4 regions of the Pantoea sp. R13S299 genome follow, and region 2 is predicted to be linked to each of the others. Evidence: predicted binding sites of a transcription regulator. Region 2 holds the regulator's gene; each other region holds the start of a gene.

What was found. The regulator CRP, encoded in region 2, controls carbon source genes, mostly activating them, when cyclic AMP is high. The targets are predictions, from matches to a motif close to ATGTGANNNNNNTCACAT.
Region 1: a site for CRP is predicted at 1,546-1,563, ahead of aaeR (HTH-type transcriptional activator AaeR). Genes of this name have one in related genera too.
Region 3: a site for CRP is predicted at 1,921-1,938, ahead of glpT (glycerol-3-phosphate transporter). Genes of this name have one in related genera too.
Region 4: a site for CRP is predicted at 2,279-2,296, ahead of ACN1CO_RS17490 (glycine dehydrogenase). Genes of this name have one in related genera too.

The regions. Positions count from the first base shown of each region.
Region 1 is NZ_JBLYEF010000004.1:25,055-29,250, reverse strand. It holds gene aaeB (p-hydroxybenzoic acid efflux pump subunit AaeB) at 1-195, opposite strand, end outside; gene aaeA (p-hydroxybenzoic acid efflux pump subunit AaeA) at 205-1,137, opposite strand; gene aaeX (p-hydroxybenzoic acid efflux pump operon protein AaeX) at 1,145-1,348, opposite strand; gene aaeR (HTH-type transcriptional activator AaeR) at 1,581-2,498, shown strand; gene ACN1CO_RS17170 (hypothetical protein) at 2,585-2,743, shown strand; gene tldD (metalloprotease TldD) at 2,751-4,196, opposite strand.
Region 2 is NZ_JBLYEF010000005.1:214,521-218,716, reverse strand. It holds gene ACN1CO_RS20125 (hydrolase) at 1-17, shown strand, start outside; gene ACN1CO_RS20120 (YheU family protein) at 22-240, shown strand; gene ACN1CO_RS20115 (phosphoribulokinase) at 302-1,171, shown strand; gene ACN1CO_RS20110 (OsmC family protein) at 1,511-1,915, opposite strand; gene crp (cAMP-activated global transcriptional regulator CRP) at 2,219-2,851, shown strand; gene ACN1CO_RS20100 (YccS/YhfK family putative transporter) at 2,909-4,196, shown strand, end outside.
Region 3 is NZ_JBLYEF010000006.1:25,271-29,466, forward strand. It holds gene ACN1CO_RS20580 (DUF1456 family protein) at 1-320, shown strand, start outside; gene ACN1CO_RS20585 (hypothetical protein) at 499-669, shown strand; gene ACN1CO_RS20590 (carboxylate/amino acid/amine transporter) at 830-1,690, opposite strand; gene glpT (glycerol-3-phosphate transporter) at 2,065-3,405, shown strand; gene yigL (sugar/pyridoxal phosphate phosphatase YigL) at 3,452-4,196, opposite strand, start outside.
Region 4 is NZ_JBLYEF010000004.1:88,758-92,953, forward strand. It holds gene yjgA (ribosome biogenesis factor YjgA) at 1-235, opposite strand, end outside; gene pmbA (metalloprotease PmbA) at 351-1,691, shown strand; gene cybC (cytochrome b562) at 1,755-2,141, shown strand; gene ACN1CO_RS17490 (glycine dehydrogenase) at 2,437-2,772, shown strand; gene ACN1CO_RS17495 (SFCGS family glycine-rich protein) at 2,786-3,142, shown strand; gene ACN1CO_RS17500 (DUF4312 family protein) at 3,145-3,444, shown strand; gene ACN1CO_RS17505 (DUF4311 domain-containing protein) at 3,571-4,196, shown strand, end outside.

The DNA of each region.
Region 1 (4,196 bases), on a different contig from region 2:
AATACGTAACACACCGCGATAGCGCAGCGCCCCTGAATAGGGATCGCCACCGGCCGCAAACGCGGTGCCGCCCGCCACGATCCCGGCGGTCATCACCGCCCAGCGTGGCGTTTCAAGGTTGAGATGAAAGCCGACCATCAGCGCTAACACCAGCGCAAAGGTGAGCTTTACCGGGAACCGCAGGAACTGAATCATATCGCCCTCTTAACCAAACTCACGCAGGCGATTAAACAGTCGGATCATCGGTGAAACATGCTCAGGCTGACGATCGGCCTGACCGGTGATAACCACCGTTGCCGTGGTACCCGCCGGGAAGCGATTGCCGGGCTGCTGATCAAGCCGGATGCGGACCGGCACACGCTGCGCCAGACGGACCCACTCCAGGTTGGAATCTACCGTCGCCATCCCTTTGCTGTCGACTGAGCTGCTGCTGTTGGTCACGCCCGCCGCCACGCTGTCAACGGTGCCACGCAACACAATATTGCTGCCGAGTGGGGTCACTTCCGCGCGGAATCCCCTCTCCACGCCATGCAGTTTGGTCTCTTCCAGGTAAGCCAGCACATAGAAAGAGTGCTGCTGCACCAGCGCCACCGCCACAGAACCACGGGTAATAAACTCGCCCTGGTAAACATTGAGGTTAGTGACCCAGCCATCGGAAGGCGCTTTCACGGTGGTGCGCTCAAGGTCGATCGCAGCCAGATCGCGTGTCGCCACCGATTTCGCCAGCTGATGCTCACTGGTTTGCAGATCGTTGTTGGATTGCTCAATCGCCTCGCGGGACATTGCTGAGGTGCCAAGCTGATTACGGCGTCCGGCTTCGCGACGTTTCTCACTGACCAGCGCCTGGTAATATTCAACATCCGCCTGAGCCTGATCGAGCGCTTTCTGGTAGCGCGGCCGGTCAACGACAAACAGGGTATCGCCCTTCTTCACCAGTTGGTTGTCGTGTACCGGGACCTCGGTAATCAGGCCGGTAACATCCGGCGAGATCGCCACCACGTCAGCCGCGAAACGCGCATCACGCGTCCAGGGCGATTCGGTATAGAACACCCAGGCGCGGAAGATGATGACCACAGCAATGATGACCAGCAGGATAGTGATCGCGTAGCGCGCGATTTTTCTTATGAGTGCTTTCACTTCAACCTCAGACTAATAAACGGGAGACAAGGTAAAACACACAGCAGTAAAGCGCTGTATTAAAAAGTGCCGGATGCCAGACAAGATCGTAGATACCGCTCGGCGTCAGCACACGTTTCACTAACCAGAACAGCATCAGTGAAATAATAAGTTCGATGAAAACGGGCGGAAAAGAGAGCCCAAACATGACAAATACCGGAAGCACACTCATCACAAATCCTTAGTTCGACCTTGCCGGGATACTTCGTTGCCTTTTCAGATGTCGCAGGAAAACCCTCTGGCAGCGCTATCCGAACCGCAGCTGGCTTAATAATAGCGTATCATCGAAGGGTATCAGGCAATGAAGAATCACCGGGAAATACCCCGGCGCGCTTATAATAACGCGCCTGACTATAAGTTTTCTACAGAAGGTGATCTAAATCACTTTTAAGCCAGAGTAAACAATGGAACGACTGAAAGGCATGTCTGTCTTTGCCAGAGTGGTTGAACTGGGCTCATTTACCGCTGCGGCGCGTCAGCTTCATCTGAGCGTCTCATCGATTAGCCAGATCGTCGCGAAACTGGAAGATGCATTGCAGGTTAAGCTGCTGAATCGCAGTACCCGCAGTATCGGACTGACCGAAGCGGGTAAAATCTATTATCAGGGCTGCCGTCGTATGCTGGCGGAAGCGACGCAGGTGCATGAGCAGCTCTATGCGTTTAACAATACGCCGATTGGCGTACTGCGAATTGGCAGCTCCTCGACCATGGCGCAGAACGTGTTAGCCGGTATGACCAGCGATATGCTGCGGGAATATCCTGGGCTGAGTGTGAATCTGGTCACCGGCGTGCCGGCTCCGGATTTGATTGCGGATGGTCTGGATCTGGTGATTCGGGTAGGTGCATTAAAAGACTCCAGCCTCTTTTCGCGTCGTCTTGGCGCAATGCCGATGGTGGTGTGCGCCGCAAAAAGCTATCTGGCGCAGCACGGCACGCCGGAGAAGCCGGGTGATATCGATAATTTTTCCTGGCTGGAATATAGCGTTCGACCCGACAATAATTTCGAGCTGATTGCGCCGGAGGGCCTCGTGACCCGCCTGGCACCGCAGGGACGTTTCGTGACCAATGATTCGCTGACGTTGATCCGCTGGCTGAAGTCGGGCAATGGCATCGCCTATGTGCCGATGATGTGGGTGATTGATGAGATCACCGCAGGGGAGATCGATATTCTGTTTCCGCAGTATCAGTCCGATCCGCGTCCGGTCTATGCGCTCTATACCGAGAAAGATAAGTTGCCGCTCAAGGTGCAGGTCTGTATCGATTATCTGACCGGCTATTTTGAACAGGTGGCCGAGCAGTATCAGCAGCACCGTAAAAGCTAGCAAGAGATTGTTGACAACATCTGCCCCGGCCAGCTGTGAGACCCAGCCAGCGAAGGGAACACGGTCAGATCGGAAAGACGCAAAAGATGTCATCCCTGACACGCTCGGCCCGCGCCATCCGTGGCGCGGTACGCTTTCCTCCTCTGCCCGTGTTCCCTGCGCTTTCAGCTATTGCATTGCTGCCAGGTTCATCCGGCTTTGGATTTGTCAGCATTCTGACAACCCGCCGGGCGGCGGGTTGTTAAGGTCACATCAGGCGGTGCCGCCGATGGTCAGTTTATCCAGCTTCAGGGTAGGCTGACCGACACCGACCGGCAGGCTCTGGCCCTCTTTACCGCAGACGCCCACGCCTTTATCCAGCGCCAGGTCATTACCCACCATCGAGATCTGCTGCATCGCTTCAATGCCGGAGCCAATCAGCGTGGCACCTTTGACCGGTTTGGTGATTTTGCCGTTCTCAATCAGATAAGCCTCTGAAGTTGAGAAGACAAATTTGCCGGAGGTGATATCCACCTGACCACCACCAAAGTTCGGCGCATAGATGCCGTACTCAACACTTTCAATAATATCCTGCGGCGATGATTTGCCTGCCAGCATATAAGTGTTGGTCATGCGCGGCATCGGCAGATGCGCGTAAGATTCACGGCGTCCGTTACCGGTCGGGCTGACGCCCATCAGACGCGCGTTCAGCTTGTCCTGCATGTAGCCTTTCAGCATACCATTCTCAATCAGCATGTTGTACTGGCCGGGAACGCCTTCATCATCCACCGCCAGTGAACCGCGCAGCCCTTCAAGGGTGCCGTCATCTACCACGGTACAGAGTTCAGACGCGACTTGCTGACCGATTTTACCGCTGAACACCGAGGTGCCACGGCGGTTGAAGTCACCTTCCAGACCGTGACCGACCGCTTCATGGAGCAGGACGCCAGGCCAGCCCGCGCCCAGCACCACCGGCAACGCGCCAGCAGGTGCCGCCACAGCAGAGAGATTAACCAGCGCCATGCGCACCGCTTCACGCGCCCAGGCGTCAGCGCGCACTTCGCCATTTTCATCTTCAAGGAAGAACGCATAACCGGTACGTGCACCGCCGCCGCTTGCGCCGCGCTCACGCTTGCCCTGGTCTTCAACCTGAACGCTGATAGAGAGGCGAACCAGCGGACGAACGTCTGCCGCCAGCGTGCCGTCAGTCGCGGCTACCAGTACCTGCTCATAAACACCGGTCAGGCTGGCATTCACTTCCTGTACGCGCGGGTCAGCCGCACGGGCGACTTTATCAACGCGATGCAGCAGGGCAATTTTGTCTTCACGCGTCAGGCTGCTCAGCGGATCGACCGCCGAATAGAGCGAACGGTTCATCACGGCAGACAGCGTGTGTGCCTTGCCATTGCCCTGTTCACGCACAATGCTGCGTGCCGCTTCAGAAGAGAGACGCAGCGCATTCAGCGTGATCTGGTCTGCATAGGCGAAGCCGGTTTTCTCACCGCTGACCGCGCGCACGCCCACACCCTGATCGATATGGTATGAGCCATCTTTTATAATTTTGTCTTCCAGCACCCAGGATTCGTGAAAGCTGGACTGAAAATAGAGATCGGCATAATCCAGACGACGTTCTGAAAGCTGCCCTAACAGGGAAAATAGGTCCTGCTGATTAATGCCGTTAGCAGTCAGTAACTGCTCACTTACCAGGTTCAGAGTCAT
Region 2 (4,196 bases):
CTATTCTGGATAACTGATCTCGTGATTATTCCCTGGCAACAGGTCTCACCAGAGACCCTTGAAAATCTGATTGAAACCTTTGTGCTGCGCGAAGGTACGGACTATGGCGAGCAGGAACGCAGCCTGCTGGACAAGGTGGCTGATGTGCGACGCCAGCTGGAAACCGGTGAAGTGGTGCTGGTGTGGTCGGAACTGCATGAATCGGTCAATATCATGCCACGCAAAGAATTTCGCGGCTGATGCACCCGGCATCATTTCATGATAACAATGCTCATCGCCCGACCTCACAGGGAGCTTTTCTATGTCTGCACGTCATCCCATTATCGCGGTGACCGGTTCCAGCGGCGCAGGGACCACCACTACCAGCCTCGCGTTTCGCAAAATCTTTCAGCAGCTCGATCTTCATGCGGCCGAGCTGGAAGGTGACAGCTTTCACCGCTTTACCCGCCCTGAAATGGATATGGCGATTCGTAAAGCGCGCGATTTAGGGCGTCATGTCAGCTACTTCGGTCCGGAAGCTAATGACTTTGGCCTGCTGGAACAGAGCTTTAAAGAGTATGGTCAAAGCGGACAGGGGCAATCGCGTAAATATCTGCACACCTACGATGAAGCAGTACCGTGGAATCAGGTGCCCGGCACCTTTACGCCATGGCAGCCGCTGCCGCAGAACACCGACATTCTTTTCTATGAAGGACTGCACGGTGGCGTGGTAACAGCACAACACAACGTGGCGGAACAGGTCGATCTGCTGGTGGGCGTGGTGCCGATTGTTAACCTGGAGTGGATTCAGAAGCTGGTGCGCGACACTGGCGAGCGCGGTCATTCACGTGAAGCGGTGATGGATTCCGTGGTGCGCTCAATGGAGGATTACATCAACTTCATCACGCCGCAGTTCTCACGCACCCACCTCAACTTTCAGCGCGTCCCGACCGTCGATACCTCAAACCCGTTCGCGGCCCGCGCCATTCCGTCACTGGATGAGAGCTTTGTGGTGATTCACTTTCAGGCGCTGGAAGATATCGACTTCCCCTACCTGCTGGCGATGCTGCAGGGATCATTTATCTCGCACATCAATACGCTGGTCGTGCCCGGCGGCAAAATGGGTCTGGCGATGGAGTTGATCATGGGCCCGCTGGTGAAACGGCTGATGGAAGGTAAACGGATAGAGTAAGAGTTCAAAAGGGCCTTTCCAGACTAATGCCAATGCTGGATAAGTCTAACAGCAGCGAAAAAACTTAACACGCAGGGAACCGGGTCACAAGAGGAAAGCGTCCCGCGCCAGGGACAAAAACGCCGGGAGCGTTTTTGAACAACGCAACGCGTTGGCCCGGCAACGGGCGCACCTCAGGGATGAGGTGCGTAATCGCGCGGGCCGAGCGGCCAGGGATTGGCTCAAGCGACTTTCCGATCTGACCCGGTTCCCCTGCGCCAGCAAAGTCTCAAAGCGAATTCCCCATCCAGGCACGGCCTCACACCGGACTACCAGCAACTTTGAAAAAAACTGCGACTGTTACAGCTCAACCACTTCATAGCTATGCGTCATCGTCACACCTTTACCCAGCATGATGGCCACCGAGCAATATTTTTCTGCAGAAAGATCCACCGCGCGTGAGACCGCTTTATCCTGGAGCGCTTTACCACTCACGATAAAATGCAGGTTGATGTGCGTAAAGATTCTCGGCGCCTCTTCACGACGTTCTGAGGTCAGTTTTACTTCACAATCAGCCACATCGTTGCGGCCTTTTTGCAGAATTGAAACCACATCAATCGCGCTGCATCCGCCAGCCGCCATCAGCACCATCTCCATTGGGCTGGGCGCTTTATCACCTGAATTGCCATCCATCAGTATCTGATGGCCGGATGAGGATTCTCCGAGGAATGTCAGCCCTTCTACCCACTTCACTCTTGCCTGCATGATTTTTGCTCCGGAATACGCTGTTTTGCCGCCAGACTACGCTTTCACCTGGTAAACAGCAATCCAGAGAAATCCGCCTGTAGCTGAAGCGAGACAACAGAAGACAGTCGGCAAAAGCTGTGCTACAAACAGTGCTGAAAATATTTTTCGTCACCCGATGGCGAAGCCGGGAAGAATGATGCGCACTGCGCCTGATGCGGCCCGAATAATTTCCTGAAAGGGAAACGCTTGAAGCTTTCACCGCCTGACAGGGAAAACTGCCCCCTGTATTTTGGGCACGATTACAACAGAGGATAATAGCGAATGGTTCTCGGCAAACCGCAAACAGACCCTACACTCGAATGGTTCCTGTCCCATTGCCATATTCACAAGTATCCATCCAAAAGTACGCTTATTCACCAAGGTGAAAAAGCAGAAACGCTTTACTACATCGTTAAAGGTTCCGTCGCGGTTCTGATTAAAGATGAAGAAGGCAAAGAGATGATTCTTTCCTACCTGAATCAGGGCGATTTCATTGGTGAGCTTGGCCTCTTCGAAGAAGGCCAGGAGCGCAGCGCCTGGGTACGTGCGAAAAGCGCGTGCGAAGTGGCGGAAATTTCTTACAAGAAATTCCGTCAGCTGATCCAGGTTAACCCCGACATCCTGATGCGACTCTCAGCACAGATGGCGAGTCGCCTGCAGGTCACGTCTGAAAAAGTGGGTAACCTCGCTTTCCTCGACGTCACCGGACGCATTGCACAGACCCTGCTCAACCTGGCGAAGCAGCCAGATGCCATGACGCATCCCGACGGCATGCAAATTAAAATCACTCGTCAGGAAATTGGCCAGATTGTTGGTTGTTCACGCGAAACCGTGGGCCGTATTTTGAAGATGCTGGAAGATCAGAACCTGATCTCCGCACACGGCAAAACCATCGTCGTTTACGGCACCCGCTAATTCCTGTCACCCACGGCGTGATGGCAACATCACGCCGTTATTGTTTGTGTTGGGCCGATGTGGCGTCGAATCATTTACCATCCTGAAGTTAACTATGCCTTGAGGCAAACGCTGGTCCTCTGTCTGCCAGTGGCGCTGGGCTGGCTGGCTGGCGACCTGCAAAAAGGTCTGCTGTTCTCGTTAGTGCCCGCCTGCTGCAACATTTCCGGTCTGGATACCCCGCACAAACGCTTCTTCAAACGTCTGATTGTTGGCGGCAGCCTGTTTGCCCTCGGCAGCTTTCTGATTCAGTGGCTCACCCTGCATGCGATTCCACTGCCGCTGATCCTCTTCGCTATGCCCCTGCTGCTCGGCGTCACCGGTGAAATCAGCCCGCTGCATGGCCGCCTGCTGCCCGGCACCCTTATCGCCGCCATCTTCACCCTCAGCCTGATTGGCCGCATGCCCATCTACGTCACCCCGCTGCTCTATATCGGCGGCACGCTCTGGTATGGGGTCTTCAACTGGTTCTGGTTCTGGCTGTGGAAAGAGCAGCCGATGCGCGAAAGCCTCAGCCTGATCTACCGCGAGCTGGCTAACTACTGCGACGCCAAATATACCCTGCTCACGCAGCTCACCGATCCGGAAAAGGCGCTGCCGCCGCTGCTGGCACGTCAGCAGAAAGTGGTCGATTTGATCAACACCTGTTATCAGCAGATGCACATGCTGTCGGCAAGCCGCGATCACAGCCATAAACGGCTGACGCGCGCCTTTCAGGTGGCACTGGATCTGCAGGAGCATATCTCAGTCAGCCTGCATCGGCCGGAAGAGGTGCAAAAACTGGTCGAGCAGAGCCATGCCGAAGCGGTCATTCGCTGGAATGCCAAAACCATCTCGGCCCGGCTGCGTGTGCTGGCGGATAACATCCTTTATCACCAGCTACCCGATCGCTTTGCAATGGATAAACAGCTCGGTGCGCTGGAAAAGATCGCCCATCAGCATCCCGACAATCCGGTAGGTAACTTCTGCCTTTACCACTTCAATCGCATTGCGCGGGTCCTGCGCACCCAGAAACCGTTGTATCAACGCGATCTGATGGCGGACCGCCAGCGCCGTCTGCCGCTGTTACCGGCGCTGCGCAGTTATCTCTCATTCCGCTCGTCGGCACTGCGCACTGCCGGCCGCTTTGCAGTCATGCTGATGCTGGGAAGCGCGCTGGCGCTGTTCTTCAACATCCCCAAACCCTACTGGATCCTGATGACCATCATGTTCGTCAGCCAGAACGGTTACAGCGCTACCCGTGTCCGCATCCAGCATAGGGCGCTGGGCACCTTTGCCGGTCTGGTCATCGCGGCCGCGACGCTGC
Region 3 (4,196 bases), on a different contig from region 2:
TGCTGATGGGTTATTTCCTGAATGGCCTGATCTTTTACCGTCGTGGCAAAAGCGAAGATGCACCCGCGCCATCGATTGAGCGCAGGATGACTAACAACATCTTCATGAGAAAGCTGCGCATCGCTTTTGATCTGAAAACCACCGACATCCCGGATGTCCTGAAACGCGTGAATTTTACCGTTTCACAGGCCGAAATCGGCGCGATTTTCCGCAAGCCCGATCATAAGAACTACCGCGAGTGCGGCGACCAGATTCTGCGTAACTTCCTGAAAGGGCTGGCGATGATTCAGCGTCCGTCACAAGCCCCGCGCGATAAATAGAGGCCTGGCGGCGCCGATCTTTTTTCTGAAAGATCAGAGATCCCATAACGAGGCCTTTAAAGATATTACTATTTATTTCATAATGTTTCCTGATGCATGATTGATTCTGGTGGGGCGCAGTCAATACCTGATTCGCACCTTGCCGGGTTAACTTTCAATCATTCAATCAGGAAGAAATATGCGTGAATTAACTCATTTTGAAACAAGCCAGGCCAGCGGTGCAGGAACAGAAAGTGCCAGCGCGGAAGTCGTGCAGTTAAGCTCCGTTAATAAAAACAGTCTGCTGGTTAATAAAATATTCCGGGTACTTAATGGATTATTTGGTATGAAGATACCCTATCTGAGATAACCAGACAGAGTAAGTAAGTGATAATGGCCGTCCAGCTCATTAGAGGCTGGTGTCGGATCACGGCGTCGAGTGTCTATCGCAGAGAAGCAACTCATACTTTACGCCGTCTTTAAATTGCAGACCCTTTCTGCGGGCAGAACGCACCCGACCACCAGCAAAGTCACTTCTGACCGCGCCCCACTACCCAGCGCTTATGCACCCACAGCGAGGCGATGATCACCAGCGCGCCCGCAATAAAGCTCGGCCAGTGCGGTTTCTCCTGCCAGATAGCCAGATTCACCAGCAGCCCGGCGGGCACGTGCATGTTATTCATAATGCCCAGCGTGCCAGCATCGACCTGCGTTGCACCGTAGTTCCACATGAAATAGCCGAGACCGGAAGCGGCGACGCCCAGCCAGACCAGAATGCCCCACTGTAGTGAGGTGGTCGGCAGCTTCTGCGGATTGCCCCAGGCACACCACGCGATCACCGCAATCAACACCGCACCCAGATAGAACCAGGAGAAGGCCGTGTGCTGCGGCATCGGGCGGGTCTCCTGCAGACGCTTATAGCCCACCATTCCTGCCGCAAAGCAGATGTTTGCCAGTTGCACTAACAGCAGACCAAACCAGAAATGATCGCTGACTTTGTCATAGCGAATAATGGCCGCGCCAGCCACCGCCAGTAGCGCACTGAAGATATAGCCAATGCGCAGCGGACGACGGCTGATCAGATCGTAAATCAGCGTCACATAGAGCGGCGTCATCACCGTAAACAGCAGGAACTCCGACACGCTAAGGTAGAGATAGGCTTCAAAGCTCAGCAGATACATCACACCCAGCTGCAGCATCCCCACCAGCATGTAAAGCAGCAGCGTTGAAGGACGATGACCACGCCAGCGCAGGAACGGTAAAAACACCAGCGCAGCCAGCGCCAGACGCATCAGTACAGAGAACCAGCTGTCCACCTGCCCGGCAAGGTATTCGCCAATCAGGCTGAACGAAAAAGCCCACAGGATGGTGGTAATGATTAATAAAAACACGGCGACGACCCCGAAATGAACAGGCCGCCAGTGTAAACAATGTGCCGCCGTCAGGCTGTGAAATCTGGTTGACATCTGATTACAAACCAGGCGATCAGAATAACCACTGGATAGCCTGCTTACACTCCCTGACATAACTGGCGGCTGAATAGGTTTTCAGCCAGATAAAATGCGCGAAATAATCCATCACGTGATCACTTTCGCTCTCAACTGTAATAAAACTGTAACAAATGTGTCATTCATCACAGTAACGTTGCGCAACTAACATTATTCTTTGCGCGAAATGGAACATCCTGCGTCCATTTTGTTCTGCTCTTTTCTGCCCCAACCTGCTGGGAATCAAAAATCATAATGTGCCCTGGAGGGCCTCACTGATGCTGAGCATTTTTAAACCTGCACCACGTCAGCCGCAGGTGGCGGAGGATCACGTTGATCCGCTCTACCGTCGTCTGCGCTGGCAAATTTTCATCGGGATCTTCTTTGGTTATGCGGCCTACTACCTGGTCAGAAAAAACTTCGCACTCGCCATGCCCTATCTGGTGGAGCAGGGTTTTTCACGAGGCGATCTCGGTTTTGCCCTGTCCGGCATCTCCATTGCCTACGGCTTTTCAAAATTCATCATGGGCTCGGTCTCTGACCGCTCAAACCCGCGCGTCTTCTTACCGGCCGGTCTGATTCTGGCTGCGGCAGTAATGCTGATTATGGGATTCGTCCCCTGGGCGACCTCCAGCATCATGGTGATGTTCGTGCTGCTGTTTGTCTGCGGCTGGTTCCAGGGCATGGGCTGGCCACCCTGTGGGCGCACCATGGTTCACTGGTGGTCACAGAAAGAGCGCGGCAGGATCGTCTCGGTCTGGAACTGTGCCCATAACGTGGGCGGCGGCATTCCGCCTCTGCTGTTCCTGCTCGGTATGGCGTGGTTCAACGACTGGAAAGCGGCACTCTACATGCCAGCGTTTGGCGCGATTGCCATTGCGATTCTGGCCTTTGCGCTGATGCGCGATACGCCACAATCCTGCGGTCTGCCGCCGATTGAAGAGTATAAAAACGACTATCCGCCTGACTACGATGCCAGCCACGAAGAGGAGCTGACGGCAAAACAGATCTTCATGAAGTATGTGTTGCCGAACAAACTGCTGTGGTACATCGCGCTGGCTAACGTGTTTGTCTATCTGCTGCGCTACGGCATCCTCGACTGGTCACCGACCTATCTGCGCGAAGTAAAACACTTCACGCTGGATAAATCGTCGTGGGCCTACTTCCTCTATGAGTATGCGGGGATTCCGGGAACGCTGCTGTGCGGCTGGATGTCGGACAAAGTATTCCGTGGTAATCGCGGTGCGACCGGGGTGTTCTTTATGACGCTGGTGACCATCGCGACCGTGATCTACTGGCTCAACCCGGCGGGCAATCCTGGCGTCGACATGGCCTGCATGATCGTGATTGGCTTCCTGATCTACGGTCCGGTGATGCTGATTGGTCTGCACGCGCTGGAGCTGGCACCGAAAAAAGCGGCGGGAACGGCGGCGGGCTTTACCGGCCTGTTCGGCTACCTGGGTGGATCGGTCGCGGCCAGCGCCATTGTCGGTTACACCGTCGATTACTTCGGCTGGGACGGCGGCTTCATAGTGATGATTGCAGGCTGTGTGCTGGCGGTTATTCTGCTGTTACTGACGATGGTCAGCGAACACAAACACAAAAAGACCCTCGCCTGACGGCAATAAAAAAGGGCCGGATAACGGCCCTTTTTACGCTAACGGCTTAAGCCAGATAGAGCGTGCGCAGCGTCTGCGGCACCGCATCATCAGCATTCGAACCAATCACCTCCAGCTCCGGCAGCGTATCTTTCAACCGCTGATGGGCATTCTGCATGATATAGCCCTTACCCGCCATGCTCAGCATCTCCACATCATTCATGCCATCGCCAAAGGCGATACAGCTTTTCAGCGTGTGGCCTAGCGTCTTCGCGACTGCTTCCAGCGCATGCCCTTTCGACACGCCGCCCGCCATCACTTCCAGACAGGTCGGCAGCGAGAAACTGACGTTAACCCGATCGCCCCAGCGCGCTTCAATCGCCTGCTCCATCGGAATCAGATGCTCGGGATTTTCGCAGGTAAAGAAGACCTTACTGATGTTATCGGTTGGCAGCAGGCCCGGCTCATAGACCTGATAGTTGAAGACCGACTCGCGGAAATAGTCCTGCTCAGCCGGGCTTGAACGGCTGACAAACCACTCATCGTCGCGGTAAACGTGCGTCAGAATATCGCTGTGATGATATTGCAGGCCAAACAGATCGCTGGCGATATCCTCATCCAGATTATGACTGAACACCAGTTCGCCCTCTGCGTTGTGCACGCGTGCGCCGTTTGAGGTGATCATATAGGCCGGAATCGCCAGACTGTCGCGCATCTGTCCGACATCGATATGATGACGGCCGGTGGCGAACACAAAGTGAATATCTTTCGCGACCAGCTGCTGCAGCGTTTCACGCGCAAAAGGAGTCAGA
Region 4 (4,196 bases), on a different contig from region 2:
GGCGGCGACCCTCTTTCTTGATGCGCTGCGCCAGCTCGACTTCGGCACGCAGGCGCTCATCCAGCGGGATTTTATCCAGCGAGTTTTTACCCAGCTCAACCAGTTCGGCACCCAGGCGCTTTAACTCTTCTGCATCGCGTTTAATTTCACTCTTACTGACCCAGATAATCTCTTCATCTTCTTCTTCGTCATTATCTGGCACATCGTCGAGCCACTCATCGGGCTGTTTGGTCATTTCCGGGCTCCCAAAAAAAAGAGGCTAATCCTACCAGTTTATCGGGTGACTGCGAAATTGTTCTCTGACTCTGATAGACTCAAATCATTCACACATAAGATTAGACGGCAGGTCGATGAACGTATCTACTCAGGTTGCAGAACAGCGAAAAGTACTGGAGCAGGCCATTGCGCAGGCACTTGAACTGGCTAAAGCAAGCACTGACAGCGCGGAAGTGGCAGTCAGTAAAACCACCGGCATCGGGGTCAGCACCCGCTATGGCGAAGTGGAAAACGTCGAATTCAACAGCGACGGTGCGCTGGGCATCACCGTTTATCATCAGAATCGTAAAGGCAGCGCCTCATCGACCGACCTCAGCCCGGACGCGATCAAACGTACCGTGCAGGCGGCGATTGATATTGCGCGCTACACCTCGCCCGATCCGTTTGCCGGACCGGCCGACGCAGAGCTGCTGGCCTATGATGCGCCGGACCTGGATCTCTACCATCCGTGGGAGATTGATGCTGACCGTGCCATTGAACTGGCTGCGCAGGCAGAACAGGCGTCTCTGCGTGCAGACAAGCGTATCACCAATACCGAAGGTGGCAGCTTCAACAGCCACGTCGGCATCAAAGTCTTTGGCAACAGTCACGGCATGTTGCAGAGCTACTGCTCAAGCCGCCACTCGCTCTCCAGTAGTGTGATTGCCGAGCAGGATGGCAACATGGAGCGCGACTACGCCTACACCATTGGCCGCGCCTTTGAAGATCTGAAAAGCCCGGAGTGGGTCGGTGCAGAGTGCGCACGCCGCACGCTCTCCCGTCTGGCTCCGCGTAAACTCCCAACGATGAAAGCCCCGGTGATTTTTGCCTCTGAAGTGGCGACCGGCTTATTCGGTCATCTGGTTGGCGCGATTAGCGGCGGCAGCGTTTACCGTAAGTCAACCTTCCTGCTGGATTCCATGGGTCAGCAGATTCTGCCGGAGTGGCTCACCATCAATGAGCAGCCGCATCTGCTGAAAGGGCTGGCCTCTACGCCTTTTGACAGCGAAGGCGTGCGGACTCAGGCGCGCGACATCATTAAAGATGGCGTGCTGCAGACCTGGCTGCTGACCAGTTACTCAGCCCGTAAACTCGGCCTGACCAGCACCGGTCACGCTGGCGGCATTCATAACTGGCGCATTGCCGGTCAGGGCCACAGCTTTGACGAGCTGCTCAAGCAGATGGGCACCGGATTAGTCGTGACCGAGCTGATGGGCCAGGGCGTCAGCGCCATTACCGGTGATTACTCACGCGGTGCGGCCGGTTTCTGGGTCGAGAATGGTGTTATTCAGTACCCGGTCAGCGAAGTCACCATCGCCGGAAATCTTAAAGACATGTGGCGCAACATGGTGACGATTGGTGACGATATTGAAACCCGTAGCAATATTCAGTGCGGTTCCGTGTTACTGCCTGAGATGAAGATAGCGGGACAATAAAGATGAATTCCTGAAGCAGCCTGTTGGCTGCTTTTTTTTCATCACAATAAAAAGGAAGTAATGATGCGTAAGCATGTAATTGCAATGTTGTCGGCTTCTCTGTTGTTCTCCAGCGTCAGCCTCTATGCGGCGGATCTGGAGCAGGATATGGACACGCTGAATGCGAACCTGAAAATCGTCAAGAAAAGTGACAATGCTCAGGAGATGCAACAGGCGTTAACTAAAATGCGTGCCGCGGCGCAGGATGCTAAAAAATCGACGCCGGATAAGCTGGAAGGTCAGCCTGCTGACAGCGCGCAGGTCAAAGATTATCACGCGGGCCTCGACTCACTCATCGCACAGATCGACGTGGTCAGCGCGCTGGCGAAAGCCAACAACGTGGAGGGCGCAAAGCGCGAAGCGGCTAAATTTGATGACATCCGCAATACCAACCATAAGAAATTCCGTTAATCCGATCGCCGGTCAGCCCGACCGGCGCTCTTTTACCATCACTTCTGCTTATAACCACGCCCTGAACCGCAACGCGTCACGCCTGTCGTCGCACAACATCACCGTCTGTCACCGCTAAATCCATCATTTTGCGCATTATGCGACGCGTGTCGCACTAAGCGTGCAGCCTGCGATCTGACGCACAACCTTCACTTCAATTTCCACTTGCTGCTGGAAATGTTGCCTCTCCACAGCCGGGGTGATGACCGTTAATTTGTTTCTAACGCGAATTATCCGGTTTAACAGGAGTAGCAAGGTGAGCAATAACGGCGTCCCGGTGTATGAAGCGCCACCGGAGAAAGTGCAACAGCTGGCTGAGCGCGTGATGACGCAGATTGCGGCCATCTATCAGCAGCATGGCATTCAGCCCAATGCGGTTCAGCAGCAGATGCTGCAATCGCATGTCGGTGCCATGGCGTCACGCTCGCTGAGCGGAGAGCCGCTGCCGGAAGTGGAAGCGGAGCTGTTTGAGGATATTCCGCCGGAAACGGTCGCGCTGGCGCAGCAGGTCGTCGATCTGTTCGGCAATCTCCCCCGCGAAGAGGCCTGGCTGCTGTCGGTGCATATTGAAGTCGCGCGATCCAACAATTAGAGAGGAACACAACATGGTAACAGTCGTGATTGGCGATCGTTTAGGTAAGGGCCAGAAAGTGGCGGCGGGCATCGAGAAAGCGGGTGGCCGTGCCGTCGTGGTGCCAGGTGTGGCCGCTGACATGAAGCTGGGTGACGTGATGAAGGCAGAAAACGCCGATTTCGGCATCTCGTTCTGCGGCAGCGGCGGCGCAGGGGCCATTACCGCACAGAACAAATATGGCTACAAAGCTAAACATGGCATGCGCTCTGTCGACGAAGGCGTCACCGCCATTAATGAAGGTGCCACCGTGCTGGGCTTCGGCTTTATGGATAAAGAAGAGTTAGGTGAGCGGCTGGTGCAGGCCTGGAACAAGAAGCACGGCAGCTGATTATGAAAGAACAATACGTTACCCAGGTGACGGTTGAGGGCAAAGGCGACACCAAAGCGAAAGCCTTTGCCGATGCCCTGAGTCGGGTGCAGAACCAGGTTCTGCGCGCGACGCAAAAAATTCTGCTGCGCATTGAACCTCAGGATGTCCGGGTGCTGCGCGCGCAGGAGAGCGTCAAAACCGAGAAGTTTCTCTTCTTCTTTCTGGCGCGCCAGCGGAGGAGCTTCAGCGTCACGCTGGAGATCACCGTCAGCGTCACCGTTTTCGACACCGAACAGGTGACGTTCACGGCGGCATCATAAAACAGAGCCTGTTCACATCAGCCAGCTACTGGCCCGATTCCCAGCTGTCGCGATAGCGCGGCGGTCGGGCGGGGCGATGGAGCGGCTGAGGCAGGGCAGGTAAAAACGACAACAAGGTACAACAACATGTTTTTAATCATTTTGTTTAAGTCGTTGATCATTGGCGGGCTGGTCGGGGTTGGCGTCGGTGCGGGCGCTGCTCGCATGTTCCACGCTCCAACCACCCAAGGCATGGGCGCCTTTCGTACGCTGGGCGAGCTTAACTCGTGCGAAGGCGATCCGGCCTCCCACTTCTCCTTTGGTCTTGGCTTCTTTTTTAATGCCTGGGCATCGTCTGTCGCAGCCGGTTCATTCACGCAGGATGTGGATCACCGCATCATTCCAAACTGGGGTGCGGCTGCCCTGATGGTGAAAAACCGTAATGTGGCGGAGACGCTGCATGACCCGAAAAAAATGGCCATCGCCTGCGGCATCATCGGCATGATCGTGGTCGCCTTCCTCAACTCTACCGCCTCGGCGGTTCCCGCTGCGCTGCAGGTTACGGCGGTCAAAGTGCTGGTGCCCGCCGCAAACCTGCTGGTGAACACGGTGATGCCGGTGATTTTCTGGCTGGCGGCGATCGACGCAGGCAAAAAGTCAGGCTTCTGGGCCACCATCTTTGGCGGTCTGGCGCAGCTCATCATGGGCAACGCCGTGCCGGGCCTGGTGCTGGGTATCCTGATCGGTAAAGGCGTGGAAGAGAGCGGCTGGAA